DNA from 4 places in the Streptomyces sp. NPDC052299 genome. Region 2 is predicted to be linked to each of the others. Evidence: riboswitches for the same ligand, from Rfam matches in the RefSeq annotation. Region 2 holds a riboswitch; each other region holds the start of a gene.
The links. Region 2 has a riboswitch for cobalamin ahead of AB0L33_RS12335 (ribonucleoside-diphosphate reductase subunit alpha). Riboswitches for the same ligand answer to the same signal wherever they lie in the genome.
Positions count from the first base shown of each region.

Region 1: it holds a riboswitch for cobalamin, as region 2 does, so the genes downstream of both, AB0L33_RS10590 (prenyltransferase/squalene oxidase repeat-containing protein) here and AB0L33_RS12335 (ribonucleoside-diphosphate reductase subunit alpha) in region 2, are expected to answer to the same signal.
Region 3: it holds a riboswitch for cobalamin, as region 2 does, so the genes downstream of both, AB0L33_RS28445 (cobalamin biosynthesis protein) here and AB0L33_RS12335 (ribonucleoside-diphosphate reductase subunit alpha) in region 2, are expected to answer to the same signal.
Region 4: it holds a riboswitch for cobalamin, as region 2 does, so the genes downstream of both, AB0L33_RS26230 (ABC transporter substrate-binding protein) here and AB0L33_RS12335 (ribonucleoside-diphosphate reductase subunit alpha) in region 2, are expected to answer to the same signal.

Region 1 is NZ_JBFAUP010000005.1:153,992-161,688, reverse strand. It holds gene AB0L33_RS10605 (ATP-binding cassette domain-containing protein) at 1-25, opposite strand, end outside; gene AB0L33_RS10600 (energy-coupling factor transporter transmembrane protein EcfT) at 22-1,182, opposite strand; gene AB0L33_RS10595 (SCO2322 family protein) at 1,179-1,847, opposite strand; gene AB0L33_RS10590 (prenyltransferase/squalene oxidase repeat-containing protein) at 2,057-3,319, opposite strand; cobalamin riboswitch at 3,421-3,555, opposite strand; gene AB0L33_RS10585 (helix-turn-helix domain-containing protein) at 3,728-4,366, shown strand; gene AB0L33_RS10580 (DUF3291 domain-containing protein) at 4,415-4,879, shown strand; gene AB0L33_RS10575 (winged helix DNA-binding domain-containing protein) at 4,876-6,009, opposite strand; gene AB0L33_RS10570 (GAF domain-containing protein) at 6,013-7,697, opposite strand, start outside.
Region 2 is NZ_JBFAUP010000006.1:108,575-116,271, forward strand. It holds gene AB0L33_RS12320 (helix-turn-helix domain-containing protein) at 1-904, opposite strand, end outside; gene AB0L33_RS12325 (hypothetical protein) at 986-1,198, shown strand; gene AB0L33_RS12330 (ribonucleotide-diphosphate reductase subunit beta) at 1,210-2,229, opposite strand; gene AB0L33_RS12335 (ribonucleoside-diphosphate reductase subunit alpha) at 2,229-4,625, opposite strand; cobalamin riboswitch at 4,766-4,898, opposite strand; gene mctP (monocarboxylate uptake permease MctP) at 4,957-6,588, opposite strand; gene AB0L33_RS12345 (DUF3311 domain-containing protein) at 6,585-6,839, opposite strand; gene AB0L33_RS12350 (GntR family transcriptional regulator) at 7,096-7,697, opposite strand, start outside.
Region 3 is NZ_JBFAUP010000020.1:49,988-57,684, forward strand. It holds gene AB0L33_RS28430 (class II aldolase/adducin family protein) at 27-686, opposite strand; gene AB0L33_RS28435 (inorganic phosphate transporter) at 830-2,101, shown strand; gene AB0L33_RS28440 (hypothetical protein) at 2,135-2,368, shown strand; cobalamin riboswitch at 2,514-2,644, shown strand; gene AB0L33_RS28445 (cobalamin biosynthesis protein) at 2,768-3,760, shown strand; gene AB0L33_RS28450 (cobyric acid synthase) at 3,757-5,310, shown strand; gene AB0L33_RS28455 (putative cobaltochelatase) at 5,307-7,328, shown strand; gene cobO (cob(I)yrinic acid a,c-diamide adenosyltransferase) at 7,328-7,697, shown strand, end outside.
Region 4 is NZ_JBFAUP010000017.1:20,545-28,241, reverse strand. It holds gene AB0L33_RS26235 (beta-ketoacyl-[acyl-carrier-protein] synthase family protein) at 1-976, shown strand, start outside; cobalamin riboswitch at 1,027-1,214, shown strand; gene AB0L33_RS26230 (ABC transporter substrate-binding protein) at 1,276-2,304, shown strand; gene AB0L33_RS26225 (iron chelate uptake ABC transporter family permease subunit) at 2,385-3,401, shown strand; gene AB0L33_RS26220 (ABC transporter ATP-binding protein) at 3,398-4,177, shown strand; gene AB0L33_RS26215 (PRC and DUF2382 domain-containing protein) at 4,261-5,274, opposite strand; gene AB0L33_RS26210 (adenosylcobinamide amidohydrolase) at 5,565-6,239, shown strand; gene AB0L33_RS26205 (NAD(P)-dependent oxidoreductase) at 6,289-7,194, shown strand; gene AB0L33_RS26200 (NADP-dependent oxidoreductase) at 7,436-7,697, shown strand, end outside.

The DNA.
Region 1 (7,697 bases), on a different contig from region 2:
CCGAAACAGCGTCGAACCGGATCACACCTTCTCCTGGAAGCCTGTGGGGGAGGGCGGGACGGGGGCGACCACCGCCGGAAGCAGCCCGAGCAGCACGGCGGCGGCCGGCCACAGCGGCAGCACGGGAGCGGTCAGCGGCACGACCCCGGGGTGCAGCGCCGCCGGGTCGGCGTTCCCGGCCCGGATCATGGCCACGGCGACGGCCGCGCCGGACCCGGCGATCAGCCACGCCCGTACGTCCCAGCGGTCGGGCCGGTAGCGGGTCCGCACCGAACGCGCCCCGCCGAGCCGCAGCCCCGCCGCCGCGGCGAGGAGACCGGCGGCCAGCAGCGGGAGGCCGTAACCGGCGCCCTCCGCGGCGAGCAGCCCGTACGTACCGGCGCACACCCCGAGCAGCCCGCCGAGCGTCAGGACGTTCGTGGTGTGCCGGACGGCGGCCGGGACCCGGGCGGTGCGCCCGTAACCGCGCGCGTCCATGGAGGCGGCGACGGCGACCGACCGTTCGAGGGCGCCCTCCAGGACTGGCAGACCGATCTGGAGGACGGCCCGCACCCCGCCGGTCGGGCGTCCGCGCAGCCGGCGGGCGGTGCGCAGCCGCAGCACGTCGGCGACCATGTTCGGCGCGAACGTCATCGCCACGACGACGGCGACCCCGGCCTCGTACAGCGCGCCGGGCAGCGACTTCAGCAGCCGGGCCGGGTTGGCGAGGGAGTTCGCCGCGCCGACACAGATCAGCAGGGCCGCCAGCTTCGCCCCGTCGTACAGCGCGAACAGCAGCTGCTCGGCGGTGACCCGGCCGCCGATCCGGACGCCCTTCGCCCAGTCGGGCAGCGGCACCTCGGGCAGCGTGAACACGGTGTGCGTGCCGGGGATCGGCGAGCCGAGGAAGACGGAGAACAGCAGCCGCACCGCGATCACGAAGAGCCCGATCCGGATGAACATGCCGTACGACCGGGCCCACGGCGCGTCCGTGCGGCGCGCCGCCACCACGTAACCCGCGACGCCGACCAGCAGGCCGAGCAGCAGCGGGTTGGTGGTCCGGGACGCGGCGGTGGCCAGGCCCAGCGCCCACAGCCACCACGCCCCGGCCGGCACCGCGTTGGAGCGGGTCGCGGCGGGGGCGCGCCAGGCGGGGAGCCGGTCCGCGGTGCTCTTCGTGCGGCCGGCCGTCGAGCCGGTCATCCGCGGCGGCGGCGGGCCTGCGCGACTGCGGCGATGCCGAGGAGCAGCACCGCGCCGATCCCGACGAGGACGCCCGCGGACGGGCCGCCGTCGTCGCCGTGGCCGCCGGTGGAGGCGGCGTCGGACGCGGCGGCCGAGGCGGGTGCCTTGCTGCCGCCGGCCGTGCCGTCGTGGGAAGCGCCGCCGTCCGTGCCGCCGGTCGCGGCGCCGGAGACCTGCTCGCCGCAGCCGGTGGCCGGGTAGCCGGAGATCGCGCAGAGCATCGCGCTCGCGTCGTAGCGCAGCGGCTTGGCGACCGCGGCCAGGGCCTCCGCGCTGCTCGCGTCCTTCGCCACCCGTGCGCAGGCGGTGCGCGGCGGGGGCGGCGTCTCGCCGTCCGGCGCGTCGGCCGCGGTGCCCGGGTCGATGACGACGGCGACGCGCTTGCTGCCGTCCTTCGCCGGGGTGTCCGCGCAGATCTTCGCGAAGTCGGGGGCGTTGCGCGGCTTGGAGGCGTCCTGGGAGTCCGCGCTCACCGAGAAGCGGAACCCCTGCACCGAGCCGTCCTCGGGCCGGACGAGCGACGGCCCCTGGGTGGCGTACGACCAGCCGCTCCCGGAGCCCTCCCAGAACGACCAGTAGCGGTAGCCCGCCGCCTGCGCCGTGCCCGCGCCGAGCAGCGCCAGGACGGCACCGAGGACGAGGAGCGCGAGCGCCCGTCCGACGCGGCGGTGGGGCTGCCGGGTGGCCTCGGACCGGGCGGCCACGCCCCGGCACGCACGCTTCCGGCGTTGTCGTCGGTCAGCGACGCTCCGCGTCGACTCCCTCCTCTGCCTTGGAATCGCACGCACCGGACCGCGTCCGCTCGACCGGCCCGAGGCCACCCGGCAGCCCCTCACAGCTGCTGGTTCTTGCGGCGGCCGCTGATCAGGAAGCCGGCGCCCGCGCCGACCGCGAGGCCGATGCCGACGAACCACCAGACGCCGCCGATGCCGTCGCCGTCGCCGCTGTCCTTCTTCTCCTCGTCCTCCGTGGCCGTCGGCTCCGGCTTCTTCACGGCGGCCGGCTCGGGGCCGGTCGCGTTCAGCTGGGCGACGAGGTCGGCGCCGCCGAAGTCGTGGACGTCGGCGCCGGTCGCGTGGGCGGCCAGGATCAGCTGGGCGTAGGCGGCGGGGCCGCTCTGCTTCGCCCAGGCGGCGGAGTTCTTCTTCAGCCAGGCGACCGGGCCGGCCGCCTTGTCCTTGTGCCCGGCGGCGGACAGGGCGACGACCGCGTCGGCGGTGTTGCCGAAGTCGGGCTGCGGCTCGCTGTCCTCGGCGCCGGGCATCTTCGGCAGGTCCAGGTGGCCGTTCTTCGCGAGGGCGGTCGCGAGGTAGGAGGCGCCGTTCTGCGCGGCCTGCTCCGGTTCGAGCGGGGACCCCTGGTGGCAGGCGGGGTCCTTCACGGCCGCGTTGTCCGAGACGACCAGGCCCTTGCCGAGCGCGCCGAGGACACCGGCGGCGGTGGCGTCACCGTTGGCGGCGAGCTTGCCGGACTTGTCGGGCTGGTAGGCGAAGGCGCCGCCGTCCTTGCCGCCGCAGGGGATGGAGAACGTCAGCAGCGCGGCGTACGGGGTCTTGCCGCCGTGCGTCGTCACGTCGCCCAGCTTCTCGCCGGCCCGGGCGAGGGAGCCGATCACGATGGACGTGGAGTTCGCGTCGCTCGGGCTGCCCGCGGTGTAGCCCCAGCCGCCGTCCTCGTTCTGGACGGACTTCAGCCAGCTGACCGCGTTCGCGACGGCGTCCTGGTGGCCGCCGATCGCGCGCAGGGCCTGGGCCGCGGCGGCCGTCGCGTTGGTGTCGACCACCGTCTTGTCGGTGCAGGGCGCGGAGGCGTCCGGACGGTACGCGGGGAAGGCGCCGCTGTCGCACTGCTGGCCGGTCAGCCAGTCGACGGCCTTCGTGGCCGGGGTCACACCGGTGGCCTGCTGCGCGAGGAAGGCGAGTGACTGCCGCCACACCCCGTCGTACGTCGGGTCGCCGGTGCCGTAGAGCCCGGAGGGCAGCGCGGCCGAGGGGGAGGGCGACGGCGACGGCGCGGCGACGGCCGCCGGGGCGGCGGCCGCGCAGAGCGCGGCGGCGGTGACGGCGAGCGCGGCGGCGCTGCGGCGTGCGGTCATGGCGGGCGGTGCCTCTCCTGGGGGCCGGGGACGGCACACACGGCACCAGGCTCCGGCTCCGTATTCCTCGACGGGGCGGGCCGCCGGGGTTCCGGCGGCGTGAGCGGGTCACGACTCGGGCAGGGCATTCCGACTTTCGCCTCGCGGCGGTTTACGGCTGCGGGTCAGTGCCGGATTCGCACCGGCTTCCCCCTGAACGGGCATAGTGACGACGCGGCCAGTCTAGCGGGCGGGGTTTCTTCCCCTCCCCGCCCCTTCCCGAAACCGGGGCGCTGCCCCGGACCCCGCTCCTCAAGCGCCGGAGAGGCTTGGTCTCGCGCCGGGGGCAAAATCAAGCCCCTCCGGCGATTGAGCAGCGGGGGTTCGGGGGCAGCGCCCCCGAGAGGCGTGCCGCCTAGACTCGGGTCCGTGAGCAGTGACGACGCCGCCCTGGATGCGCTGGCGGCCCTCGGGGACCCCGTACGCCGCGGACTGTACCGGCACGTGGCCGCCGCCCAGGGCGACGTCACGCGGGACGCCGCGGCGGACGCGGTCGGGGTGACGCGGGCCGTGGCCGCGTTCCACCTGGACAAGCTCGTGGACGCCGGGCTCCTGGAGGCCGGCTTCCGCCGGCTCTCCGGGCGCACCGGCCCCGGCGCCGGGCGGCCCTCCAAGCTGTACCGGCGGGCGGCCGGCGAGCACGCCGTCTCCGTACCGCCGCGTTCCTACGACACCGTCGGCCAGTTGCTCGCCGAGGTGGTCGAACGGGCCGGGCTCGACAACGAGCTGCAGGCGGCGGCGCGCGCGGCCGGGGAGGCGGCGAGCACGGCGGACCCCGTCGAGGCGCTGCGGGAGCGCGGCTACGAACCGTACTGGGGCTGCGGAAAGCTCCGGCTGCGCAACTGCCCGTTCCACGCGCTGGCCGAGCAATTCCCGGCCCTGGTCTGCGGGATGAACCTCGCCGGGATCGAAGGGCTGCTCCCCGAGGGCTGGAAGGCGGTCATGGAGCCGCTGCCGGAAGGCTGTTGCGTCGCGGTCGAGGGCCCCGAGGGGACCGCCGACTTCTAAAAAAGAATCCGTTGACTTTAGAAGGTTCACCCGGCCATGCTTGGGCCCGTGAACGACTTCCACCTTGCCCAGGTCAACATCGGGCGCATCCTCGCCCCGCTCGACAGCCCCCAGCTCGCCGACTTCGTCGCACAGCTCCCCGAGATCAACGCCCTCGCCGACCACGCCCCCGGCTTCGTCTGGCGGATGGTGGACGACGGCGGGGCCGACGCCACGAGCCTGCGCCCCGAGGACGAGGACCAGTTCCTCCTGTTCAACTGCTCGGTCTGGGAATCGGTCGACGCCCTGAAGGCGTACGTGTACCGCAGCGATCACCTGAGGGTCATGGCCCGCCGCCGCGAGTGGTTCGAGCGCCTGGCCGACCACCACATGGCCCTGTGGTGGGTCCCGGCCGGTCACCGCCCGGGCGTCGAGGAGGCGATGGAACGCATCGCCCTGCTCCGCGCGAAGGGCGACACCCCCGACGCCTTCACCTTCCGCGCCCCGCACCCGCCGCCGGCAGGAAGGTCCTAGAGCATCCGCACATCCGCGTCCGGGAGTTTCGCCCACCAGTGGTGGTAGCGGTTGTAGACCGCCCGCTCGCGGGTGCCGAGGAACGCGGTCAACGCCTCGGCCTCCGCCGCCAGTTCGTCCCAGACGGCGGGCGGCTGCGGGTGGAACGCCGTGGCCTCGACCCCCTCGGTCGTCGGGCGCCACACGCCCGCGACGAAGCCGTCCACCAGCAGGGTCGGCAGCACGTCCCCGTTGCGCCGGATCACCAGCGGGCGGTACTCCGGCGGTATCACCCGGGCCCGGTCCGCGTACGCCAGCAGCGTGGAGTCCCACATCGCCATGAGCCGGGACGGGGCCGGGGTGTCGGCGTCCGGCCGGGAGGCGCCCGGGAGGTCGAACAGCACCTCCCCGCCCGGCCCCCGAAGCCGCTCCACCTCGTCCGCCATGGCCGTCAGCTCCGCCCGGACCGGCGCCCGCCCCACCATCGAGAACTGCGCCACGTCCGCGACCGACGCCGGGCCGAACCCGGCCAGACAGCGCAGGATCAGCGTGCGCAGCGCCGCCCGGTCCACCTCCCGGCCCCGGGGCGCGGGGCCCTCGCCCGCCGCGACGAACGCGGCACGCGCGCCGAAGGACCACGGCGGGCCGGTCGGGACGTGATGCAGCGGGGCGTAGTTCTTCATGCCCCACCACACCGCGTCCTTGCGCTCCGCGCCGTAGAGCTCCGCCAGCCACGCCTGCATCTCGGCCGACGACCTCGGCGTGCGGGCGAACTCCAGGACCCGCGCCACCAGTTCCTCGCCGTCGGCCGCGCTGAGCCCGGACGCGGTGAACCGGGAGCCGAGCCGCGAGCCGTACAGGACCGGCTGCATCGCCGCCCGGAACGCCGGATAGTCCTCGGCGTGCACCGCGTGCAGCGTGATCCGCATGAGCGTCGCCTTCACCACCGACCGCTCCGCGAAGGCCGCGTCGAGCGCCTCCGGGGTGAAGCCCGAGAGCCGGTTCCACAGGGCGATGTACGGCGAGGCCGGCTGCTGGGCCTGGAGCGCGACCACCCGCCGCACCCCGTCGGCCGCCGTCAGCGGCTCACGGGCCAGAAGGAGCTGACGGCTGAGGGTCGCCCGGTTGAGGGCGCGCGCGGTGATCGTCACGGTTCAGGATTCTGCCCGCCGGAGCGGTCGCGTGTCCCGGGCGGCCCCCGACAACAGATGCAGCCGCAGAGCCAGTTGGAGTTCCAGCGCTCGGTCCGGCTCGTTCCAGTCGCGGCCCAGCAGCACCTGGACGCGGTCCAGGCGCTGCACCACCGTGTTGACGTGGACGTGCAGCTCGTCCTTGGCCCGGATCAGGCTGCCGCCCGCCCCGAAGTACGCGCTCAGCGTCCGCACCAGCTGCGTGCCGCGCTGTGCGTCGTACTCCAGCAGCGGCCCCAGCGTCGCCGCCACGAAGCCGTCCACGTCCTGCGCGTTGCCCAGCACCACGCCCAGGAACCCCAGCTCCTCCACGCACGCGCCCTCGCCGGTCCGCCCCAGCACCCGCATCGCCCGCAGACAGCGCGCCGCCTCCGCGTAGGCGGCGGCCAGCCCCCCGGCGCCCCGGGCCGGACCGGCGGCCGCCACCGTGACCGGGGCCTGGGCCAGCTGCCCCAGCTGGGCCGCCGCCGCCCGGGCCGCCGCACCCGCAGCCGTCCCGTCGTCCTCCGTCAACAACACCACGGCGCCCGCGTGTTCGGCGCTCACGCCTTGGTGCTCGCCGCCGAACAGGAAGCGCATCGCGGCCGGTGCCAGGCGCTCGCGCGCCCCGGTCTCCGCCACGAGCAGCAGATGCGGGCGGTCCAGGTCGATGCCGAGGCGGCGGCCCCGCTCGGCCAGCCCCGCCGGGTCACGGGCCGGGTCCGCGAGCAGGTCCGCGATCAGCTCACCGCGTATCCGGTTCTCCGTCTCGGCCACCGTCCGCCGCAGCAGCAACAGCAGCCCCGTCACCACCGCCGACCGCTCGAACAGCCGCCGGTCCGAGTCGTCCAGCGGGCGGGCCCGGTGCAGGACGAGCCCGGCCAGCAGCTCGTGACCGGCGAGCACCGCGCACACCACCCGCCCGTCGCGGTGCACGGCCCGCGCCCCGGTACGCGACTCCTCGGCCGCCTCCGCCAGCCAGCCCGCGTCCATGCTGTCGGCGGCGAAGTCCGTACCGTCCGGGCGGACCGCGGCCAGCGGGCGGCCGCCCGGGTCGTGAATGGTCAGCGGCGAGCCGAGCAGCCCGGCGACCGCTGCCGCCACGTCCTTGACGTCCCGGCCGCGCAGCACCAGGTCGGTGAGCCGGTCGTGCGCCTCCTCCGCCCGTGCCATCGCCGCCGAGTGCGCCCGCACGGAGGCGTTGGCCTCGGCCAGCTCCGCGTTCGCCTCGGCCAGTCCGGCCAGCGCGGCGGTGGTGTCGGCGAGCGCGCGGGCGGTGTCGATGGCGATCGCCGCGTGCGCGGCCAGCGAGCAGAGCAGGGCCACCTCGTCCGGGCTGAAGACCCGGGGCGAGCGGTCCGCCGCGAACAGGACGCCAATCACCTTTCCCGTACCGCCCCGGCTCGACCCGAGCAGCAGCGGCACGCCCAGGATCGCGACCAGGCCCTCGTCCAGCACCCCGGCGTTGATGTTGCGGGTGTGGCGGAAGCGGTCGTCCGTGCGGTAGTCCGGCGTCGCGTACGGGCTCGCCGTCTGCGCCACCAGACCGCCCAGGCCCTCGCCCAGCTCCAGCCGCAGCCGCTGGAAGAGCACGGAGACCGATCCGTCCGTGACCCGCATGTAGGTGTCCCCGGCCTCCTCGTCCGGCAGGGTCAGATAAGCGGTGTCCG
Region 2 (7,697 bases):
CCCGTACGAACTGGTGGCGCAGTGCCGCCGCCGTCCCGAATCCGGTGCGGTCGGCGATGGTGTCGATGGTCTCGTCGGACGTCTCCAGCAGGTGCTGGGCCAGCAGGACGCGCTGGCGCAGCAGCCAGCGGTACGGAGTGGTCCCGGTCTCCTGCTGGAAGCGGCGGGCGAAGGTGCGCGGCGACATGTGCGCCCGGTCCGCGAGCTGTTCGACGGTCATCTCGCGGTCGAGGTGGCGCTCCATCCAGGCCAGCGTGTCGCCCACCGTGTCGCAGCGGGTGCGCGGCAGCGGCCGCTGGATGTACTGCGCCTGCCCGCCGTCCCGATGCGGCGGCACCACCATCCGCCGGGCGATGGTGTTGGCGGCGGCCGGTCCGTACGCCTGCCGGACCAGGTGCAGGCAGGCGTCGATCCCCGCCGCCGTCCCCGCCGACGTGGTGACCGGCCCGTCCTCCACGTACAGCACGTCCGGCTCGACGGCGGCCTCGGGGAAGCGGCGGGCCAGGTCGTCGGCGTGCCGCCAGTGCGTGGTGCAGCGGCGGCCGTCCAGCAGCCCGGCCGCGCCCAGCAGGTAGGCCCCCGAGCAGACGCTGAGCACCCGGGCGCCCCGCTCCACGGCGCGGCGCAGGGCGGTCAGGACCTCCTCGGGGAACTCGCGCTCCCCGAAGCGGCTGCCGGCCGGCACGGCGACGAGGTCGGCCTCCTCCAGCCGGTCGAGGCCGTAGGGGGTGCTGATCGTGAAGCCGGCGTGGGTCCGCAGCTGTGGCCCCTCGCCGGAGACCACCGCGAAATCGTGCACCGGCAGGCCCTCGTCGCTCCGGTCGAGGCCGAAGACCTCGCAGAGCACACCGAGTTCGAAGGGATGGACGTCATCGAGCAGCAGGGCGGCGACGTTGTTCAGCATGGACCCAGTGTGGCAGTAATTCGATGTCCTATGACAGTCCTGCCACTGCCGCTTCTGCGCCGGAACGAGGACAGTAGAGGCATGAACACATTCCTGAACTTCCTCGGCATTTCCGCACTTTTTACCCTCGTCCTGCTGCCCGCACTGGTCGGCATGGCCCGCGAGCGCCGCATCGACCGCGAGCTGCGCGAAGCGGAACAGGACCGGAGCACCCGCCCACCGCAGAGCGCGGACGCCGCGCGGCCGGCGGGGGCCGCACGGCGTCCGTACGTCAGGAGCTGGGCGAGGATCTAGGGGCTGTCCGCCTAGAAGTCGTCGTCGAAGGCGACCGTGCCCTCCACGGCCACCTGGTACGCCGACGGGCGCCGCTCGAAGAAGTTCGTGAGCTCCTGGACCCCCTGGAGCTCCATGAACGAGAACGGGTTCTGCGATCCGTACACGGCCGGGAAGCCCAGCCGGGCGAGCCGCTGGTCGGCGACGCACTCCAGGTACGCGCGCATCGACTCGGTGTTCATGCCGGGCAGCCCGTCACCGCACAGGTCGCGGCCGAACTGCAGCTCCGCCTCGACGGCCTCCTTCAGCATGTCGGTGACCTGCTGCCGGAGGGCGTCGTCGAAGAGGTCCGGCTCCTCCTTGCGGACCGTGTCCACGACCTCGAACGCGAAGTTCATGTGCATGGTCTCGTCGCGGAAGACCCAGTTGGTCCCGGTGGCGAGGCCGTGCAGCAGCCCGCGCGAGCGGAACCAGTACACGTACGCGAAGGCGCCGTAGAAGAACAGCCCCTCGATGCACGCCGCGAAGCAGATCAGGTTCAGCAGGAAGCGGCGGCGGTCCGCCTTCGACTCCAGCCGGTCGATCTTCTCCACCGAGTCCATCCAGCGGAAGCAGAACTGCGCCTTCTCGCGGATCGAGGGGATGTTCTTGACCGCCGCGAACGCCGCCGCGCGGTCGTCCGGGTCGGGCAGATAGGTGTCGAGCAGCGTCAGATAGAACTGGACGTGCACGGCCTCCTCGAACAGCTGCCGCGACAGATAGAGCCGGGCCTCGGGGGAGTTGATGTGCTTGTACAGCGTCAGCACCAGGTTGTTGGCGACGATCGAGTCACCGGTCGCGAAGAACGCGACCAGCCGCCCGATCAGGTGCTGCTCGGCGGGCGTCATCCTCGCGAGGTCCGGCACGTCCGAGTGGAGGTCGACCTCCTCCACGTGCCAGGTGTTCTTGATCGCGTCCCGGTAGCGCTCGTAGAAGTCCGGGTAGCGCATGGGCCGCAGGGTCAGCTCGAAGCCCGGGTCGAGCAGGTTCTGATCGGTGGTCGTGGTGGTCATTACTGGCACGCCTCGCAGGACTCGGGGTTTTCCAGGGAGCAGGCGATGGCATCCGCGTCGGGCGCCTGCGCCTGCTGTACGGGGACGGGCGCGGCGGCCGGCGCCGACCCGGAAGCGGCCCGGGCGATCCGGGTCGCCGGACGCGACCGCAGGTAGTACGTCGTCTTCAGGCCCTGCTTCCAGGCGTACGCGTACATCGAGGAGAGCTTGCCGATCGTCGGCGTCTCCAGGAACAGGTTGAGCGACTGGCTCTGGTCGAGGAACGGTGTACGGGCCGCCGCCATGTCGATCAGGCCGCGCTGCGGGATCTCCCACGCGGTGCGGTACAGCGCCCGCACGTCCGCCGGAATCCACCCGAAGCCCTGCACCGAGCCGTTCGACTCGCGCAGCGCCTCACGCGTCCGCGCGTCCCACACGCCGAGTCGCTTCAGCTCGTCCACCAGATAGCCGTTGACCTGGAGGAACTCCCCGCTCAGGGTCTCCCGCTTGAAGAGGTTGGAGACCTGGGGCTCGATGCACTCGTAGACCCCGGCGATCGACGCGATCGTCGCGGTCGGGGCGATGGCCAGGAGCAGCGAGTTGCGCATCCCGGTCCGCGCGATCCGGGCCCGCAGCGCCTCCCAGCGCTCCGGCCAGTTCAGCTCCACGTCGTAGTGGTCCGGGTGCAGCACCCCGCGCGCGGCCCGGGTCCTGGACCAGGCGGGCAGCGGACCGGACCGCTCCGCGAGGTCGCAGGACGCCTCGTAGGCCGCGAGCATGACGCGCTCGGCGATCTTCGTGGAGAGCGCCCGGGCCTCGAGGGAGTCGAAGGGCAGCCGCAGTCGGAAGAAGACGTCCTGGAGACCCATCGCGCCCAGGCCCACCGGCCGCCAGCGGGCGTTGGACCGGCCGGCCTGCTCGGTCGGGTAGAAGTTGATGTCCACGACCCGGTCGAGGAAGGTCACCGCGGTCCGCACGGTGGCGTCCAGCCGCTCCCAGTCGATCGAGCCGTCGGCCACGAACGCGCCGAGGTTGACCGAGCCGAGGTTGCAGACGGCCGTCTCGCCGTCGTCGGTGACCTCCAGGATCTCGGTGCACAGGTTCGATGAATGCACGACCCGGCCCGGCTCGGCGGTCTGGTTCGCGGTGCGGTTGGAGGCGTCCTTGAACGTCATCCAGCCCTGCCCGGTCTGCGCCAGGGTCCGCATCATCCGGCCGTACAGCTCGCGGGCCGGCATGGTCTTGCGGGCCAGTCCCTTCGCCTCGGCCGCCCGGTACGCGGCGTCGAAGGCGTCGCCCCACAGGTCGGTCAGCTCGGGCACGTCCGCCGGGGAGAACAGCGACCAGGTCCCGTCCGCGTCGACGCGGCGCATGAACTCGTCCGGAATCCAGTGCGCCAGGTTCAGGTTGTGCGTGCGGCGCTGGTCCTCGCCCGTGTTGTCGCGGAGCTCCAGGAACTCCTCGATGTCCGCGTGCCAGGTCTCCAGGTAGACCGCGGCGGCACCCTTGCGGCGCCCGCCCTGGTTCACGGCCGCCACCGAGGCGTCCAGCGTCTTGAGGAACGGCACGATGCCGTTGGAGTGCCCGTTGGTGCCCCGGATCAGCGAGCCCCGGGCGCGGACGCGGGAGTACGAGAGGCCGATGCCGCCCGCGTGCTTCGACAGCCGGGCCACCTGGTGGTAGCGGTCGTAGATCGAGTCCAGCTCGTCCAGCGGCGAGTCCAGCAGGTAGCAGGACGACATCTGCGGGTGGCGGGTCCCGGAGTTGAAGAGCGTCGGCGAGGACGGCAGGTAGTCCAGCCGGCTCATCAGCCCGTACAGCGCCGCGACCTCGTCCAGCGCCCGCTCGGAGGTGTCCTCGGCGAGCCCGGCGGCGACCCGGAGCATGAAGTGCTGGGGGGTCTCGATGACCTGGCGGGTGATCGGGTGGCGCAGCAGGTAGCGGCTGTACAGGGTGCGCAGCCCGAAATACCCGAAGCGGTCGTCGGCCCCGTCCGCGAGGGACCGCTCGACCAGGGCGTCCAGGGCGGCCGCGTGCAGCGTGACGAACTCGGCGGTCCGGTCCGCGATCAGGCCCTCGCGGTGGCCCACGGCGACCGAGGCGGCGAACGAGGTGGCACCCTGCCCGGCGGCCTCGTCCGCGATGGTCCGGGTGAGCAGCCGGGCGGCGAGGCGGGAGTAGGCCGGGTCCTCGGAGATGAGGCCCGCCGCGGCCTCGGTGGCCAGCGAGCGCAGCTCCGCCTCGTCCGACCGGGCGTTGCGGCCGCGCAGGGCGGCGGCGGCGACGCGGCCGGGGTCGGTGTCGGGCAGGTCCGCGGTGAGGTCGGTCAGGGTCCGCAGCAGCGCGGTGCCCGGTCCGTCGTTCTCGGTCCCCGCTGCTCCGGCCGCTGAAACCGGATCGGCTGGCGCGATGGTCACGTGGTGCTCTCCCTCGCTCGGCTCCGGCCAGGCGGGGAGCGGGGGCAGCCGGGCAGGAGGGGGCCCGGGCGGGGCGGCACTCCGTGCGGCGTCCACCGGCCCATCCCACGAGGCCCGGACGTCTGGGCATCCGGTTCGGTCGAGCCGGATGCGCCGTCGGCAGGTCCTCGGACTCGTCGGGTGCGTGAAAGCGCACCGAAAACACCGTTGCGGGACAGTTCCGGATTCGCACCGGATTCCCCTGCGGCGACAGCGAGCATGAGCATACATGTGGGGGCCGCCCCGTCGGGCAGCCCCCACATCTTGTGTCGCGAGGTGTAAGGGTGTGCGGTCAGTGACCGCCGGGCGCCCCCGCCGTGGCCGGCGGCAGCTTCTCCTGCACGCCCGGGTCGCCCGCGTCCGCGGTGTAGTCGGCCGGAGAGGTCTCGTCGGTCCCTGCCGGGGCCTTGACCGCGTTCAGGACGAAGGTGAGGACGACGACGACCACGACGTTCAGCACGAACGCGGTGAGGCCGATGTAGCCGATCTCGCCGAGGCCCGGGATCTCCTTGGAGGACCCGCCGAAGTGCTTCTGTGAGCCGTTCGGGTTCGCGACCCCGTAAGCGGCCAGCGTTCCGTAGACCATGCCGGCCGCCCAGCCGGCGATGAGCGCCCAGCGGTGGAACCACCGGGTGAACAGGCCGCCGACCAGGGCCGGCATGGTCTGGAGAATCCAGATCCCGCCCAGCAGCTGGAAGTTGATCGCGACGGTCTTGTCCATCGTGAGGACGAAGGCGAGCGCGCCGACCTTGACCAGCAGCGAGACCAGCTTGGAGACCTTGGTCTCCTGCTCGGGCGTCGCGTCCGGCTTCAGGAAGTCCTTGTAGATGTTGCGCGTGAACAGGTTCGCCGCGGCGATGGACATGATCGCGGCCGGCACCAGTGCGCCGATGCCGATCGCGGCGAACGCCACCCCGGCGAACCAGTCGGGGAACATGTTCTCGAACAGCTGCGGGATGGCCAGCTGGCCGTTTTCCACCTTGACGCCGGCGGCGATCGCCATGAAGCCGAGCAGCGCGAGCAGGCCCAGCATCAGCGAGTACAGCGGCAGGATCGTCGTGTTGCGGCGGATCACCTCACGGCTGCGGCTGGAGAGCGTCGCCGTGATCGAGTGCGGGTACATGAACAGCGCCAGCGCGGAGCCGAGTGCCAGCGTGGCGTAACCCCAGTGCCCTGCCTCGCCCGGAGCGAGCGCGCCGGTCGGCGGCTTCCCGGGCGGGTTGAACTTGTCCGCGGCGGCCGAGAAGATGTCGTCGAAGCCGCCCAGCTTGATCGGGATGTAGATGATCGCGACGGCGATGACCAGGTAGATCAGCCCGTCCTTGACGAACGCGATCAGCGCGGGCGCCCGCAGTCCCGAGGAGTAGGTGTAAGCGGCGAGCACCGCGAACGCGATCAGCAGCGGCAGGTCCTTGACGAACCAGTTGGTGTTCTCGCCGCCGCCGACTCCCATCACGTCCAGCACCGCCTGGATGCCGACGAGTTGGAGCGCGATGTACGGCATCGTGGCGAGGATGCCGGTGACCGCGACGGCCAGCGAGAGACCCTTCGAGCCGAACCGGCCCCGGACGAAGTCCGAGGTGGTGACGTACCCGTGCTTGTGCGAGACCGACCACAGGCGCGGCAGGAAGGTGAAGATCAGCGGGTACACCAGGATGGTGTAGGGCACGGCGAAGAAGCCGGACGCGCCCGCCGCGTAGATGGCCGCGGGGACGGCGACGAAGGTGTACGCGGTGTAGAGGTCGCCGCCGAGCAGGAACCAGGTGACCCAGGTACCGAACGACCGTCCGCCCAGGCCCCATTCGTCGAGCGTGGCCTCGTTCTCGGCCTTGCGCCAGCGGGCGGCCAGGAAGCCCATGACCGTGACGGCCAGGAAGAAGAAGATGAAGACGCCGAGCGCGACGCCGTTCACGCCGTCCTTCATGCCGACGCACCCCCCTTGCGGGCGCGCTGGTCACGCTGCCACAGCTTGTACGCGACCATGGTGAGCGCGGTGGAGATCAGCACCCAGAGCATCTGGTACCAGTAGAAGAACGGGATGCCGATGAAGGTCGGGTCGATCTTCGCGTACGAACTCACCCAGAGCATCGCCACGAACGGCGCGATGAGACACAGCGCGATGACCACCCGCACCGGGGTGACCGTGGGTGGCTTTCCTTCTGGTTCTTCGGGCATGGCGGCGACTCCGTCCCCTCGCTGATCACCTGTAATGCGCAGGAAATCTAGGCGAGGCATCCGGCCACCGTCACCCCCCGTCCGCATTGCGGTCCGGCAACGGTCGTCACCGGCCGGCCGGATGACCGGATTGGCGGCAAACGTCCGGGGGTTGGTCCGGTCCAAGGCCGCCACGGAAACGCCGAACGGCCCCCGGAGGCGGGTCCGGGGGCCGTTCGCGGCGCACATGCGTACGCCGGGTCAGTCGGTACGACGGTCAGTCCAGCGGGCGCTTCAGGCGGGCCACGAACTTGTAGCGGTCGCCGCGGTAGACCGAGCGCACCCACTCGACCGGTTCGCCCTGTTCATCCAGTGAGTGCCGGGAGAGCATCAGCATCGGCAGGCCCACGTCGGTGCCGAGCAGCCCGGCCTCGCGCGGGGTGGCCAGCGAGGTCTCGATGGTCTCCTCGGCCTCGGCCAGCCGGACGTCGTACACCTCGGAGAGCGCGGTGTAGAGCGAGGTGTACTTGACCAGTGAACGGCGCAGCGCGGGGAAGCGCTTGGCCGAGAGGTGCGTGGTCTCGATGGCCATCGGCTCGCCGCTCGCCAGGCGCAGCCGCTCGATGCGCAGGACGCGGCCGCCGGCGCTGATGTCGAGCAGTCCGGCGAGGGTGTCGTCGGCGGTGACGTAGCCGATGTCCAGGAGCTGCGAGGTCGGTTCGAGCCCTTGGGCGCGCATGTCCTCGGTGTACGAGGTGAGTTGCAGGGCCTGGGAGACCTTCGGCTTGGCGACGAAGGTGCCCTTGCCCTGGATGCGCTCCAGGCGGCCCTCGACCACCAGCTCCTGGAGCGCCTGGCGCACGGTGGTGCGCGAGGTGT
Region 3 (7,697 bases), on a different contig from region 2:
TCCCGTCGACGCCGTCCGGTGCCGCCTCAGCCGCGCTGCCCGTAACCCTTCAGCGCCTCCAGGACCTCGCCGAGCCGGTCCTCGGACAGCAGGGCCGGGGTGCGGCCCGGTACGGCGCTCGCGGTGAGCCAGACGTGGCAGAGCCATTCCAGCTGGGCGGTGCGGTCGTACGCCTCGTCGAGCGTGGCGCCGTAGGTGACGGTGCCGTGGTTGGCGAGCAGGCAGCCGGTGCGGTCGCGGAGGGCGGCGAGCATGTTCGCGGCGAGTTCGGGGGTGCCGTAGCGGGCATAGGGGGCGACGCGGACCGTGCCGCCGAGCATCGCGGCGGCGTAGTGCACCGGGGGGACCTCGGTGAGCAGGGTGGAGACGGCGGTGGCGTGGACCGCGTGGGTGTGCACAACGGCCTTCGCGTCGGTGTTCCGGTAGATGGCCAGGTGGAGGGGAAGTTCGCTGGTGGGGGCCAGTTTCCCGAAGGTCTGGTTGCCTTCCGGATCGACACCGGTCAGATCCTCGGGGCCCAGCCGGTCGTACGGCACTCCGCTGGGTGTGACCAGCACCGTGTCGCCGATCCGGAGCGAGACGTTTCCGGAGGTTCCGACGACCAGGCCGTCGTCCGCCGTGCGGCGGGCCGCGGCGACGACCGCCTCCCATCCGCGGGCGATCGCGTCGTGCTCTCGGTCACTCATACGAAGATCCTTTCCGGCCCCGCCCCGGGCGCCGCCCGGGCACCGCCGCGGGGGTCACCACAGCGCCCTGTTCAGTTCATCTTCTGTTCACTCAAGTTGCCTACGTTCCACGTGCCAATGACGTCGAACGATTGCCTGGGTAAATGGAACACATCACGCTGCTGCTCGCGATAGTGATCGTGACAGCTCTAGTGTTCGATTTCACGAACGGTTTCCACGACACCGCCAACGCGATGGCCACGACCATCTCGACCGGCGCCCTCAAACCCAAGACGGCGGTCGCGATGTCCGCCGTTCTCAATCTGGTCGGCGCGTTCCTGTCCGTGGAGGTCGCCAAGACGATCTCCGGCGGGATCGTCAACGAGGACGGCCTCAGAACCGAGGTCATCTTCGCGGCGCTCGTCGGCGCCATCCTGTGGAATCTTCTGACCTGGCTGGTCGGGCTGCCGTCCAGCTCCTCCCACGCACTGTTCGGCGGCCTCATCGGCGCCGCGGTGATGTCCGCCGGCTGGTCGTCGGTCAACGGCGGCACCGTCGTCACCAAGGTGCTGCTGCCCGCCGTCGCCGCCCCGATCGTGGCCGGCGTGGCCGCGCTCCTGGCCACCCGCCTCACGTACCGGATCGGCGGGAAGATCCGTAACGACGCCCAGGAGAAGGCGACCGCCAAGGGCTACCGGGCGGGGCAGATCGCCTCGGCCGGGCTCGTCTCGCTCGCCCACGGCACCAACGACGCGCAGAAGACGATGGGCATCATCACCCTGGCCCTGGTCACCGGCGGCGTCCTCTCCCCCGGCTCCAACCCGCCGGTCTGGGTGATCGTGAGCGCCGGTCTCGCCATCGCCATGGGCACCTACCTCGGCGGCTGGCGCATCATCCGCACCATGGGCAGCGGCCTGACCGAGCTGAAGCCCCCGCAGGGCTTCGCCGCCCAGACCAGCGCGGCCACCGTCATCCTGGCCTCCTCGCACCTCGGCTTCTCCCTCTCCACCACGCAGTCCTGCTCCGGGGCCGTGATGGGCGCGGGACTCGGCCGTGCCGGGGGCGTGGTCCGCTGGTCCACCGCCACCCGGATGTTCGTCGCCTGGGGCCTGACCCTGCCGGCCGCCGGCCTGGTCGGCGCGGGCGCCGAGTTCCTGACGAAGCAGGGCACCTGGGGCGTCGTGGTCGTCGCGGCCCTCCTGGTCGCCGGTTCCGGGGCGATCTGGGTGCTCTCGCGCCGCAAGCCCGTCGGCCACGGCGATGTCGCACCCGGCACCGAGGACGTGGCCCCGGCCGAGCCCGCGGGTGTCGTCACCCAGGCCATCGCCGCCGTGAGCCCGCCGCCCACCGCGGCCCAGGCGCACGACCTCGCCGCCACCATTCCGGCGCCCGCCGGTCCCGTCGCCGCCGATCCGGCCCGACCCGCCACGGTCTGACAGACCCCGGTACTCCGGTAAAGGACAACCCGTATGAACATCGACTGGGCAGCTCTGGGCACCGTCTTCGGCGTCTCCCTCGTCACCACGGTCGCCCTGGTGGGCCTCTTCACGCTCGGCATCGTCGGCCTCTCCAGGCAGCCGGAAGCGGCCGCCGGGGGCGGTACGGCGGGCGGATCGGTCCTGCTGGCGCGGGCCGGGGCGTACGTCTGCTTCGGGCTGTGCGCGGCGGCGGTCGCGTACGGCATCTATCTGATCGTCGCCTGACGCCTCACCACCCCATCGGGCCGGACGCACCTCGTGCGCGTCCGGCCCGATGTGCGTCCGCCCACACCGCACCGCCGCAGGTCAACGGCGAGTTGACGGGCGTTCGCGGGGCGTGGTGGACTGCCGGAGCCATTACGGCGACAGCAGAGGAAGCCGGTGCGAATCCGGCGCGGTCCCGCCACTGTCACCGGGGAGCGGTCCCCCACCGCACGTCACGGCCCGCGCGAGCGGGCTGGAAGACCGGGGGAATCCGCCGATCCGGAAGCCAGGAGACTCCCTGTCGCCGTCACGTCGAACCAGGGCGCGGACCCTGAGTGAGGACATATCGCCATGCCCGGCTGCCGTGCGCCCCTCTTCCCACAGCCCTCGTCGGCGGACTCCGGCACGGCCGGCTGAACCGTGCGTGCCGATCGCATCTACGCGTACGGCGCCACCGCCGGCCTGATCGGCGACCTGCTGCTCGGTGACCCGCGCAGGGGGCACCCGGTCGCCGCCTTCGGGCGGGCCGCCGCAGCCGTCGAGGACCGGCTCTGGCGCGACCACCGCGGCCGGGGCGCCCTGCACACCCTGATCTGCGCCGGGGGCGCCGCCGGGAGCGCCGCGCTCGCCGCCCGCGCCCTGCGGAGCCACCCCGCCGCGTCCGTGGCCCTGACCGCCGCCGCCACCTGGTCCGTCGTCGGCGGTACGTCGCTGGGGCGGGAGGCCCGGGCCATCGGCGGGGCGCTCGCCGCGGGCGACATCGAGTCTGCCCGGGAGCGGCTGCCCCATCTGTGCGGGCGCGACCCGCAGGCGCTGGACGGCCCCGGGATCGCGCGCGCCGTGGTCGAGTCCGTCGCCGAGAACACCTCGGACGCCGTGGTCGGCGCCCTCGTCTGGGGCGCCCTCGCCGGTGTCCCCGGGCTCGTCGGATTCCGCGCCGCCAACACGCTCGACGCGATGGTCGGCCACAAGTCGCCCCGCCACCTGCGGTACGGCTGGGCCTCGGCCCGGCTCGACGACCTCGCGGGCTGGCCCGGCGCCCGGCTCACCGCCCTGCTCGCCGTGGCCTCCGGCGGCCGTCCCCGGGAGGCGGTACGGGCCTGGCGGGCGGATGCCGCCAAGCACCCGAGCCCCAACGCGGGGCCCGTGGAGGCCGCGTTCGCCGGGGCGCTCGGCGTACGGCTGGGCGGGACCCTGGCGTACGGCGGGCGCGTCGAGCACCGGCCCGTGCTCAACGGTGCGGCCGGGCGGGCGGTGGAGACGGCGGACATCGAGCGCGCCGTGCGCCTCTCGCGCCGGGTGGGCGTGCTCGCCCTCGGCGTCACCGTGGCCGCCCGGCTCGGCACGGCGGCCCTGGCGCGGCGGGCCCGGAGACCTCACGGATCGCGTACGGCTGGACGGAGAGCGATATGAGCGGTGGACTGCTGGTCGCCGGGACCACTTCGGACGCGGGCAAGAGCGTCGTCACGGCGGGCATCTGCCGCTGGCTGGTGCGCCGGGGCGTGAAGGTCGCCCCGTTCAAGGCGCAGAACATGTCGCTGAACTCCTTCGTCACCCGCGAGGGCGCCGAGATCGGCCGGGCCCAGGCGATGCAGGCCCAGGCCGCCCGCGTCGAGCCGACCGCCCTGATGAACCCGGTGCTGCTCAAGCCCGGCGGCGACCGCTCCAGCCAGGTCGTCCTGATGGGGAGGCCGGTCGGCGAGATGAGCGCCCGCGGCTACCACGGCGGACGGCAGGAGCGCCTGCTGTCCACCGTCACGGACTGTCTGGAGCAGCTGCGGAGCACCTACGACGCGGTGATCTGCGAGGGCGCGGGCTCGCCCGCCGAGATCAACCTGCGCCGCACGGACATCGTGAACATGGGCGTCGCCCGGGCCGCGCGCTTCCCGGTCGTGGTGGTCGGGGACATCGACCGGGGCGGGGTGTTCGCCTCGTTCTTCGGGACGACCGCGCTGCTCGCGCCGGAGGACCAGGAGCTGATCGCCGGGTATCTGGTCAACAAGTTCCGGGGCGACGTCTCGCTGCTCGAGCCGGGGCTCGACATGCTGCGGGACCTGACGGGCCGTCCCACGTACGGGGTGCTGCCGTTCGCGCACGGGCTCGGCATCGACGAGGAGGACGGCCTGCGGGTGTCGCTGCGCGGCACCGTACGGGAGTCGACGGTCGCCCCGCCGCACGGCGAGGACGTCCTGCGCGTCGCCGTGTGCGCGATCCCGCTGATGTCGAACTTCACCGATGTGGACGCGCTGGCCGCCGAACCGGGCGTCGTCGTCCGCTTCGTGGACCGGCCCGAGGAGCTGGCCGACGCCGACCTCGTCATCGTGCCCGGCACCCGGGGCACCGTGAAGGCGCTCGCCTGGCTGCGCGAGCGCGGGCTCGCCGGGGCGCTGCGGCGGCGCGCCGCCGAGGGGCGGCCGGTGCTCGGCATCTGCGGCGGCTACCAGATCCTGGGCGAGCGCGTCGAGGACGAGGTGGAGTCGCGCGCCGGGCGGGTGGACGCGCTCGGCCTGCTGCCCGTGCGCGTCCGCTTCGAGCGCGAGAAGACCCTGGCCCGGCCGTCCGGCGTGGCGCTCGGCGAGCCCGTCGAGGGCTACGAGATCCACCACGGGGTCGCCGATGTGCGCGGCGGCGAACCGTTCCTGACGGACGGCCGGGGCACCCCGCTGGACGGCTGCCGGTCCGGGGCCGTGTGGGGCACGCACTGGCACGGTTCCCTGGAGAGCGACGCCTTCCGCCGCCGGTTCCTGGCCGAGGTCGCCCGGCTCACCGGCCGCCGCTTCGTGCCCGCGCCCGACACCTGCTTCGCCGCCCTGCGCGAGGAACAGCTCGACCGCCTCGGCGACCTGATCGAGGAACACGCGGACACCGACGCGCTGTGGCGGCTCGTCGAGTCGGGCGCGCCGTCCGGTCTGCCGTTCATCCCGCCCGGCGCGCCCGCCATCCCCGTCAAGGAGGCCCTGTGAGTACGCCCTACCCCTTCACCGCCGTCGTCGGCCAGGACGACCTGCGGCTCGGGCTGCTGCTCAACGCGGTCAGCCCGGCCGTGGGCGGGGTCCTGGTCCGCGGCGAGAAGGGCACCGCGAAGTCGACCGCCGTGCGCGCGCTGGCCGCGCTGATGCCGGAGGTCGCCGTCGTGCCGGGATGCCGGTTCTCCTGCGACCCGGCGTCGCCCGATCCGGCGTGTCCGGACGGGCCGCACGAGGACGCTGCGGGCGTGTCGCGGGCGGCGCGGACCGTGGAGCTGCCGGTCGGGGCGTCCGAGGACCGGCTCGTCGGGGCGCTCGACATCGAACGGGCCCTCGCGGAGGGCGTGAAGGCCTTCGAGCCGGGGCTGCTCGCGGACGCGCACCGCGGAATCCTGTACGTGGACGAGGTCAATCTCCTCCACGACCATCTGGTGGACCTGCTGCTCGACGCGGCGGCCATGGGTGCCTCGTACGTGGAGCGCGAGGGCGTCTCCGTACGGCATGCGGCGCGGTTCCTGCTGGTGGGGACGATGAATCCCGAAGAGGGCGAGTTGCGGCCGCAGTTGCTCGACCGGTTCGGGCTGACCGTCGAGGTCGCGGCGTCCCGCGAGACGGACCAGCGGGTGGAGGTCGTGCGGCGGCGGCTCGCCTACGAGGACGATCCTGCGGGCTTCGCGGCGCGCTGGGCCGACGAGGAGGCGGAGTTGCGGGGCCGGATCACCGCCGCGCGGGCGCTGCTGCCCGAAGTGGTGCTCGGTGACAAGGCGTTGCGGCAGATCGCGGCGACCTGCGCGGCCTTCGAGGTCGACGGGATGCGGGCGGACATCGTCATGGCCAGGACCGCGACCGCGCTGGCCGCGTGGGCGGGGCGCACCGCTGTGAGCGCCGAGGACGTCCGGCAGGCGGCCCTGCTCGCGCTCCCCCACCGGAGGCGGCGCAACCCCTTCGACGCGCCGGGGCTGGACGAGGACAAGCTGGACGACACGCTGGAGCGGAACGGCGGCGGGGACGACGAACCGGAGCCGGACGGCCCCGGTGACGGCGGGGGCGGCGGGGGTGGCGGCGGGCTGCCGCCGCGGGGGGACGGGCCCGACACGCCGCCCGCGCCCGCCGACGGGGCGGACGACACGCCCGGGGCCCCCGTGCCCGGTCAGGGCGGTGAGCAGCAGCCCGTACGGGCGGGTGAGCCGTTCCGTACGAAGATGCTGAGCGTGCCCGGTCTCGGCGAGGGCGCGGCGGGGCGGCGGTCCCGGGCGCGCACCGAGCACGGGCGGACGACCGGTGCGCGGCGGCCCGAGGGCGCGCTGACCAAGCTGCATCTGGCCGCGACGGTCCTGGCCGCCGCCCCGCACCAGCGGGCGCGGGGCCGGTCCGGGCGGGGGCTGGTGGTGCGGCGGGACGATCTGCGGCAGGCGACGCGGGAGGGGCGCGAGGGGAATCTCGTGCTGTTCGTCGTGGACGCCTCCGGGTCGATGGCCGCCCGGCAGCGCATGGGCGCCGTCAAGGGCGCGGTGCTGTCCCTGCTGATGGACGCCTATCAGCGGCGCGACAAGGTCGGCCTGGTCACCTTCCGGGGCCGGGGGGCGGAGGTGGCGCTGCCGCCGACCTCGTCGGTGGACGCGGCGGCGGCCCGCCTCGAATCGCTGCCGACGGGCGGGCGGACCCCGGTGGCCGCCGGGCTGCTGAAGGCGCACGACGTGCTGCGGGTGGAGCGGCTGCGCGACCCGTCCCGGCGGCCCCTGCTGGTCGTGGTGACGGACGGGCGGGCGACGGGCGGGCCGGACCCGGTGGCGCTGGCCGCGCGGGCCGCCCGGCTGCACGCGGCCGAGGGCACCGCGTCGGTCGTCGTGGACTGCGAGGCGGGCCCGGTACGGCTGGGCCTCGCCGCGCGCCTCGCCGCCGACCTGGGCGGCACCGCCGTCACGCTGGACGAGTTGCGCGCCGAATCGATCGCCGGGCTGGTCAAGGACGTCCGGGGCGCGGGTCCCGGGCACACCGACAGGAGGGTCGCGTAATGCCGCAGGGACAGCCGGAGAACGTGCCGGACGACGGACTCACCACCCGGCAGCGGCGCAACCGGCCGCTGCTGATGGTGCACACCGGCATCGGCAAGGGGAAGTCGACGGCGGCCTTCGGGCTCGCGCTGCGCGCCTGGAACCAGGGGTGGCCCGTCGGGGTCTTCCAGTTCGTCAAGTCGGCGAAGTGGAAGGTCGGCGAGGAGAACGCGCTGAAGGTGCTCGGCGCGAGCGGCGAGGGCGGGTCCGTCGCCTGGCACAAGATGGGCGAGGGCTGGTCCTGGGTCCAGCGCGACGACCAGACGGACAACGAGGCGAAGGCCCGCGAGGGCTGGGAGCAGGTCAAGCGCGACCTGGCCGCGGAGACGT
Region 4 (7,697 bases), on a different contig from region 2:
CGTCGCCGACGCCGGGCTCGACCCGGCCGGCTGGGACGGCAGCCGGGTCGCGGTCGTCGTCGGCACCAGCAGCGGCGGCTCCGCGCACCTCACCGACCAGGCGCTGGTGCTGGAGCGGCGGGGCCCGGAGGCCACCTCGCCCGCCGGGGTCCTGCTGACCATCCCCAACATGCCCGCCGCCGAGATCGCGATCGAGATGCGGGCCACCGGACCCAGCATGGCCCCCTGCACGGCCTGTTCGTCCGGCGTCACCGCGCTGTCCGTCGCCCGCGACCTGCTCGCGACCGGGCAGTGCGACGTCGCCATCGCGGGGGCGACCGAGTCGACCGTCTTCCCGATCGCCATGACCGGTTTCGCCCGGTCCGGCGCCGCCGCCCGCGCGGACGGCGACCTGTCCCGGCTCAGCAGGCCCTTCGCCGCCGACCGCGCCGGACTCGTCATGGGCGAAGGAGCCGCCGTCATGGTGCTGGAACGCGCCGCCGACGCGGAGGCCAGGGGCGCCGAACCCAGGGCCCTGATCGCCGGCACCGGGGCCACCACGGACGCCCACCACCCCACCAGCCCGCACCCCGACGGGCGGGTCGCCCGGGCCGCCGTCGAGGCCGCCCTGCGCGACGCGGGCTGGCGGTCCGACGAGGTGGAGCACGTCAACGCGCACGGCACCGCGACCGTACGCAACGACGCCGCCGAGGCCGCGCTGATCAGCCGGGTGTACCCGCACCGGCCACCCGTCACCGCCCCCAAGGGCGTGCTGGGGCACTGCATGGGCGCGGCCGGGGCGATCGAGGCGGGGCTGACGATCCTCACCCTCCAGCGCGGGGTCGTCCCACCGGTCGCCAACCTGGACGCGCCCGCGCCCGGGTTCGACATCGACTGCGTCACGAAGGTGCCGCTGGTGCGGCCGGTCCGCCGGGCCGTCAGCCACTCCTTCGGCTTCGGCGGGCACAACGCGGTCGTGGCCCTCCAGCGCCCCTGACCGGCCGATCCCTGGCGGGCGAGGGCGCCGCTGAGCTGCGCGTAGGCCCGTGGTAGCGTGCCGGAGCCAGTCGAACTCCTCGTGGGAGTCAGGGAATCCGGTGCGAATCCGGAACTGACGCGCAGCGGTGAGGGGGACGGGCGGGGCCACGGCCACTGGGAGACCCGGCGTCTCCCGGGAAGGCGTCCCGTCCGAGCGAACCCGAGTCCGAAGACCTGCTGGCGACCGCCGCCCGGGACCGGGCGGCGGACCGTACAGCGGGCCCCGCGCATGGGCCCAGAGACGCCGAGGTATGCCCCGTGCCGCCCCTACGTTGTGCCGTTCCGCTCACCGTCGCCCTCCTGCTGCTGACGGCCTGCCAAGGGGCCCCGTCCGGAAGGGCCGACGCCTCCGGCCGGACGGACGGCTATCCGGTCACGCTCAGGAACTGCGGGCGCACCGTCACCGTGGACGCCCCGCCCCGGCGCGCGGTCTCCGTCGACCAGGGCACCACGGAGATCCTGCTCTCGCTCGGCCTCCAGGACCGGATGGCCGCCACCGCCACCTGGACCGACCCGGTGATGAAGGGCCTGGAGAAGGCCAACGCGGGCGTGAAGCGGATCGCCGACAACCGGCCCTCGTCCGAGAAGGTCCTCGACCAGGAGCCCGACTTCGTCGCGGCCGACTTCGAGTCGACGCTCGCCAAGGGCGGTGTCGCCCCGCGCGCACAGTTCGAGGAGCTGGGCGTCCCCACCTACGTCGCGCCCGCCGACTGCGCCGCCAAGGACAACACCAAGGACGGCGACGGCGTCCGCAGCGGCGCCCTGACCATGGACAGCGTCTACGCCGAAGTGCGCGACCTGGCCCGGGTGTTCGGCGTGCCCGAGCGCGGCGAGAAGCTGGTCGCGCGGCTCCGCGAACGCATCCGCAAGGCCACCGACGGCATCGACGCGTCCGGTACCTCCGTCATGTACTGGTTCGCCAACTCCGAGGCCCCCTACCTGGCGGGCTGCTGCGGGGCGCCGGGCATCATCACCCGGGAGCTCGGCCTGAAGAACGTCTTCGACGACACCCACGACGAATGGCCCCAGATCAACTGGGAGACCGTCGCCGACCGCAACCCGGACGTGCTCGTCGTCGGCGACCTCACCCGCAAGTCGCAGACCGCCGAGAGCGCCGCCGGGAAGATCGCCTTCCTGGAGTCCAACCCCGTCACGAAGAAGATGGACGCCGTACGCCACAAGCGCTACGTCCTGCTCAGTGGCCAGGCCATGAACCCGACCATCCGCACGGTCGAGGGCGTCGAACTGGTGGCCGCCGGGCTGCGCGACCTCGGACTCGCGGGGTGACGGCCACCGGCCGGCTCGCCGGCCCGTCCGAGAAGGCCCCGCACGGCGAGGCGCCGGGAGCGGCGCCCGCACGCCCCCGGCTGCGCGGACTGCGCGGCGGCCTCCTGTGGGCCGGCGGCCTCCTGCTGCTCGCCCTGTCCGTCGCGGTCGCCGTCACCATCGGACCGGCCCGGATCTCCGTCGTGGACGTGTGGTCCGCCGTCGCCGCCCATCTCGGCATCGGCGAGGCCCGGCTCAGCCCGATCCGCGACGGCATCATCTGGAACCTGCGCATGCCGCGCACCCTGCTCGCCGCCGTCTGCGGGGCCGGCCTCGCGGTCTGCGGGACCGTCATGCAGTCCCTGCTGCGCAATCCGCTCGCCGACCCCTTCGTCCTCGGCGTCTCCTCCGGCGCGTCCACCGGCGCTGTCCTGGTCGTCGTGCTCGGCGTCGGCGGGGGAGCGGTGACGCTGCCGGCCGGAGCGTTCGTCGGGGCCCTCTGCTCCTTCGCCCTGGTGATGCTGCTCAGCCACACCCTGGGCGGCTCCACCGACCGGGTCGTGCTCTCCGGCGTGGCGGCGATGCAGCTCTTCTCGGCGCTGACCTCGTTCGTCGTCATGACGGCCGCCGACGCCGAGCAGACCCGCGGGGTGCTGTTCTGGCTGCTCGGCTCGCTCGGCGGAGTCGGCTGGACCGACGTCTGGGTCTGCTCCGCCGTCCTCGCCGTCAGCCTGCTGATCTGCCTGGGCCACGCCCGTACGCTCGACGCCTTCGCCTTCGGGCAGGACGCGGCCGCGGCCCTCGGCGTGAACGTCGGCCGTGTCCGGACCGTCCTGCTCTGCACGACCGCGCTCCTGACCGCCGCCCTCGTCAGCTCGGCCGGGGCCGTCGGCTTCGTCGGGCTCGTCCTGCCGCACGCCGCCCGCGCCCTCACCGGCTCGGGCCACCGCCGGCTGCTGCCGGTCACCGCGCTCGCCGGGGCCGTCTTCCTCGTCTGGGTCGACACGCTCGCCCGGACCGTCCTCGATCCCCAGGAGGTCCCGGTGGGCGTCGTCACCGCCCTGATCGGCGTGCCCGCCTTCGTCGTCGTCCTCCACCGCACCAGGCGGCCCGCGTGACCGGGGCGGCGGCCGAGGGCCTGCGGGCCGCACGGGTCGGCCGGGAAGCCGGCGGCCGCCTTCTCCTGGACGGCGTGACCCTCGCCCCGGAGCCCGGCACCACCGTGGGTTTGATCGGCCCCAATGGCTCCGGCAAGTCCACGCTGCTGCGCATCCTCGCCGGGGTCCTCGCCCCGCATATGGGCGTCGTCACCCTGGACGGCGCCACCCTGCCCGCCGTCGGGCGCCGCGCGGTGGCCCGCCGCGTCGCGGTCGTGGACCAGCACGCCGTCACCCAGGAGGAGCTGAGCGTCCTGGACGTCGTGCGCCTGGGCCGCATCCCGCACCGCCGCGCCTGGGCCGCCCCGACGGAGGAGGACGCGGCGGCGGTGGACGAGGCGCTGGAGCGTACCGGGCTCGCCTCCCGGCGCGACCAGTCCTGGCACACGCTCTCCGGCGGGGAGCGCCAGCGCGTCCAGATCGCCCGCGCGCTCGCCCAGCGGCCGCGCGAACTCCTGCTGGACGAGCCGACCAACCACCTGGACATCCAGCACCAGCTGGAACTGCTCTCCCTGGTCGCCTCGCTCCCGCTGACCGCCGTCGTCGCCCTGCACGACCTGAATCTGGCCGCCATGTTCTGCGACCGGATCGTGGTGCTGAGCGGCGGACGGGCGGTCGCCCGCGGGACCCCGGAGCAGGTGATCACCGAGGAGCTGATCCAGGAGGTGTACCGGGTCAGGGCCGTCGTGACCCCGGACGGGCCGCAGGGCAGACCCTCCGTGCGCTTCCTGCCCTGACCGGTCCCGGCACACGAGAGGGCGGGCCCGTCGGCGGGCCCGCCCTTCGCCTGTGGTGCGGTGCGGCGGTCATGCCGGCGGGGTCAGCGGTGGCGTCCTCGGCCCATGTCGCCGCCGGTGTCCTTGCCACCCATGTCCTTGCCGCCCTTGGTGGTGCCGTCCGCGTAGTCGATCTGCTCCTTGCGCAGCTCGGCGGAGACCTCCTTCTGCTCCGTGACCCTCTGGGTCTCCATCCGGACGCGCTCGACCGGGACGGTCTCCTTGCGCATCGTGGCGCGTTCCGCGTGCAGGGTGACCTCCACGTCCTGCTCCGTCAGGTCGCCCGTTCGCGCGGCCGTCCGGTCGCCCGGCTGCAGCGGCTCACGGACCACCCGTACCTCCTCGTGCGAGACCGGCACGCTGCGCGTGACGTTCTCGGTGACGACGTACTTGTGCAGGCGGGCCTTGCCGCTCTCGTACTCCTCGGTGCCGATGTGCAGCTGCTCCTCGGAGCGGATCATCTCCTCCTTGCCGCCCAGGTCGGCCCCGGACCGGGTACCCGCGCCGGCTCCGGCCAGCGGACGTCCCGCGCCCGTGCCCGTCGCCTCGGCGTCCCGGTGCCTGCCGGTGCCGGCCGTCTGCGTGCGGTCCGTGCCGGAGGTGCCGGCCGCGCCCATGGCCCCGGCCCCTGCTCCGGCCCCGGCCGCCGCGCCGGTCCCGCCCGCGCCCATGGTGCCGGTGCCCGTGGTGGTCGGCGCGCCCGTGCCGGAACCGTCGCCCAGGTTGCCCCGGGTGTTCCTGGTCAGGCCGTAGTGCCGGTACAGCTCCTCTTCCTCGGACACCGACAGATGCGCGTCGGCGTCCACCCGGGGGGCGTCCTTGACCTGGTCCTTGCCATGGGAGATGTGCAGGTCGGAGCCCACTCGACGGGCTCCGGCGAGAGGCACGAAACTCTCCTTCATGCCGAACAGGCCGGTCTTCACCGTGATCCAGTCCGGGCGGCCGGTGTTGTCGTCGACATACACGCGGCCCACGTTGCCGATCTTCTCGCCCTCGGTGTCGTACACCGTCAGGCCGTCGAGCTCTCCGGAATCCGTGAAACCGTCAGCGGCTCCCATATCCGAATCCTCCTCGCCCGGGCGCGTCCTGTGGGTGGGTCCAGCAGAGAAGGCGCGTCCGGATTCCATCGCGCCTCACCCGGATGGACGCTGCAACCGCCCGGCCACCGGACGCGGCGCGCGGCATCCGCCCCGGACCGGCACAGCCCCAGCGTCACGCGGCAGGGCGGTTCTCGCGCCCATTACGCCATCCGGGTGAACGGGCCGGGCCCCGGGCGCCCCGGCCCCGCCGCATATGATCAACGGGTCCACGCCGACCGGCGTCCCGCCGCTCCACCCGGGGGTGCCCCATCCGTTCCGTACGCGTCCCGCTTCCCGCGCAACGCGGCGAACTGCACGCCCGGCGCGAGGACGGCGCGGAACTGCACCACCTCGTGTGGCGGCTGGGACCCGGCTGGCGGGTGTGCAGCAGCGCGGTCCTGGGCGGCGGCATCGGCCCGCGCGAGTGGATCCTCAACGCGCAGGTCCCCGGCGGCTACCCCCGCATGGACCCGGACCGCCATCTCGCCGAGATCGCCGCCGCCGCACGCCTCACCGGCCCGGGCGCCGGCCTCATGACCGCCGCCGACGTCACCGCGTACACCACCGCCGACGACGAGGACGTGCACGCCACCGCCACCTGCGGTCTGGGCGTACGCGGCTGGGCAGCCGCACCGGCCGAGGGCACCGGCGGACCGCCGCGCCCCGGCACCGTCAACATCGTGGTGACGTTCCCGGTACCGCTGTCCGACGCCGCCCTGGTCAACGCCGTCGCCACCGCCACGGAGGCCAAGGTGCAGGCGCTCCTGGACGCCGGATTCGACTGCTCCGGCACCCCCACGGACGCCGTCTGCCTCGCCGCGCCCGGACCCGGGCCGGAGACCGGCGCCGCCGAACCGTTCGCCGGTCCGCGCTCCCGCTGGGGCGCGCGACTGGCCAGAGCCGTACACGCCGCCGTGCTGGAAGGCGCCCTGCGGCACCCCTGAGAAGCCGAATCCGCCGCGCCCCCCGGGCGCGGCCGACGAAGGGAACCCCATGACTTCAGCAGTCCCCGCCGCACCCCAGCAGCCGGTCGTCGCCGTACTCGGCACCGGGATCATGGGCGCGGCCATGGCCCGCAGCCTGCTCCGCGCCGGTCTGGAGGTCCGGGCCTGGAACCGCACCCAGGCCAAGGCCGCCCCGCTCGCCGCCGACGGCGCGACCGTGACGGACACGGCGGCCGAGGCCGTGCGTGGCGCCCACCTCGTGCTCACCGCGCTCACCGACACGACCGCTGTCGCCGCCGCGCTCGCCGCCGCCTCCGAGGGGCTGCACCGGGGCCAGGTGCTGCTCCAGACCTCCACGGTCGGCCCGGACGGCGCCGTCGAGCTGGCCCAGCGCGCCGCCGACCTCGGGCTGATCCACCTCGACGCCCCGGTCGTCGGCACCCGGCAGCCCGCCGAGCAGGGTGCGCTGACCGTCCTCGTCTCCGGCCCGGAGGCCGCCCGCGCGGTGGCCGGACCGGTGCTGGACGCGATCGGGCAGCGCACGGTGTGGGCCGGTGAGGAGCCGGGAGCCGCGTCCCGGCTGAAGCTCGTCGTCAACGCCTGGGTCGTCAACATGGTCGGCGGCGTCGCGGAGTGCCTGAACCTCGCCGAAGGGCTCGGCGTCGACCCGCGTACCTTCCTCGGCCTGGTCAGGGGCGGGCCGCTGGACTCGGGCTACCTCCAGGCCAAGTCCGCCGCCGTCCTGGAGGGGGACCTCACGCCGAGCTTCGCCCTCTCCACGGCACTCAAGGACACCCGGCTCATCCTCGACGCGGCCGCCCAGGCCGGCGTCCGGCTGGACCTGGCCGCCGCGTCGGCCGCCCGCTTCGAGCGCGCGGAGGCCGCCGGACACGGCGAGGAGGACATGATCGCCACCTACTACGCGGGCCGGGCCCCCGGGCGGGACGGCGACTGACCGGCCCGGGGCGCCGGCTCCGCGACGGCGCGCGACCGCCCCACCGGTACGGGGGAGCCCGGTGGGACGGCCGCCCTCAGCGTGCCACAGGACGGCCCGCCGCAGGGGCCCACCGGCGCGGACCGGACCGTGATTGAGTCGAAATCGACGGTACGGGAATACCCGCGCGCCACCCGTCCTTGCCGCAGCTGGGGCGCCCTTCAGCGGGGCGCCGGCGCACGGAACAGGGGAGAAGGAGCTCATGCCGAAGGCGTACGTGTTCACCCGCAACGGCGGGCCGGAGGTGGAGGGCTTCGCCGACCTGGAACGGCCGAAACCCGGCCCCGGCGAACTGCTCGTCGCCGTCCGCGCGGCGGGCGTCAACCCGGTCGACTGGAAGCTGCGCACCGGCTACACCCGGCCCGGCAGCCGGCCGTCGCCCTTCCCGACCGTGTTCGGCAGCGAGGCCGCCGGCACCGTCGTGGAGACCGGCCCCGGGGTGACCGGCTTCGCCCCCGGCGACG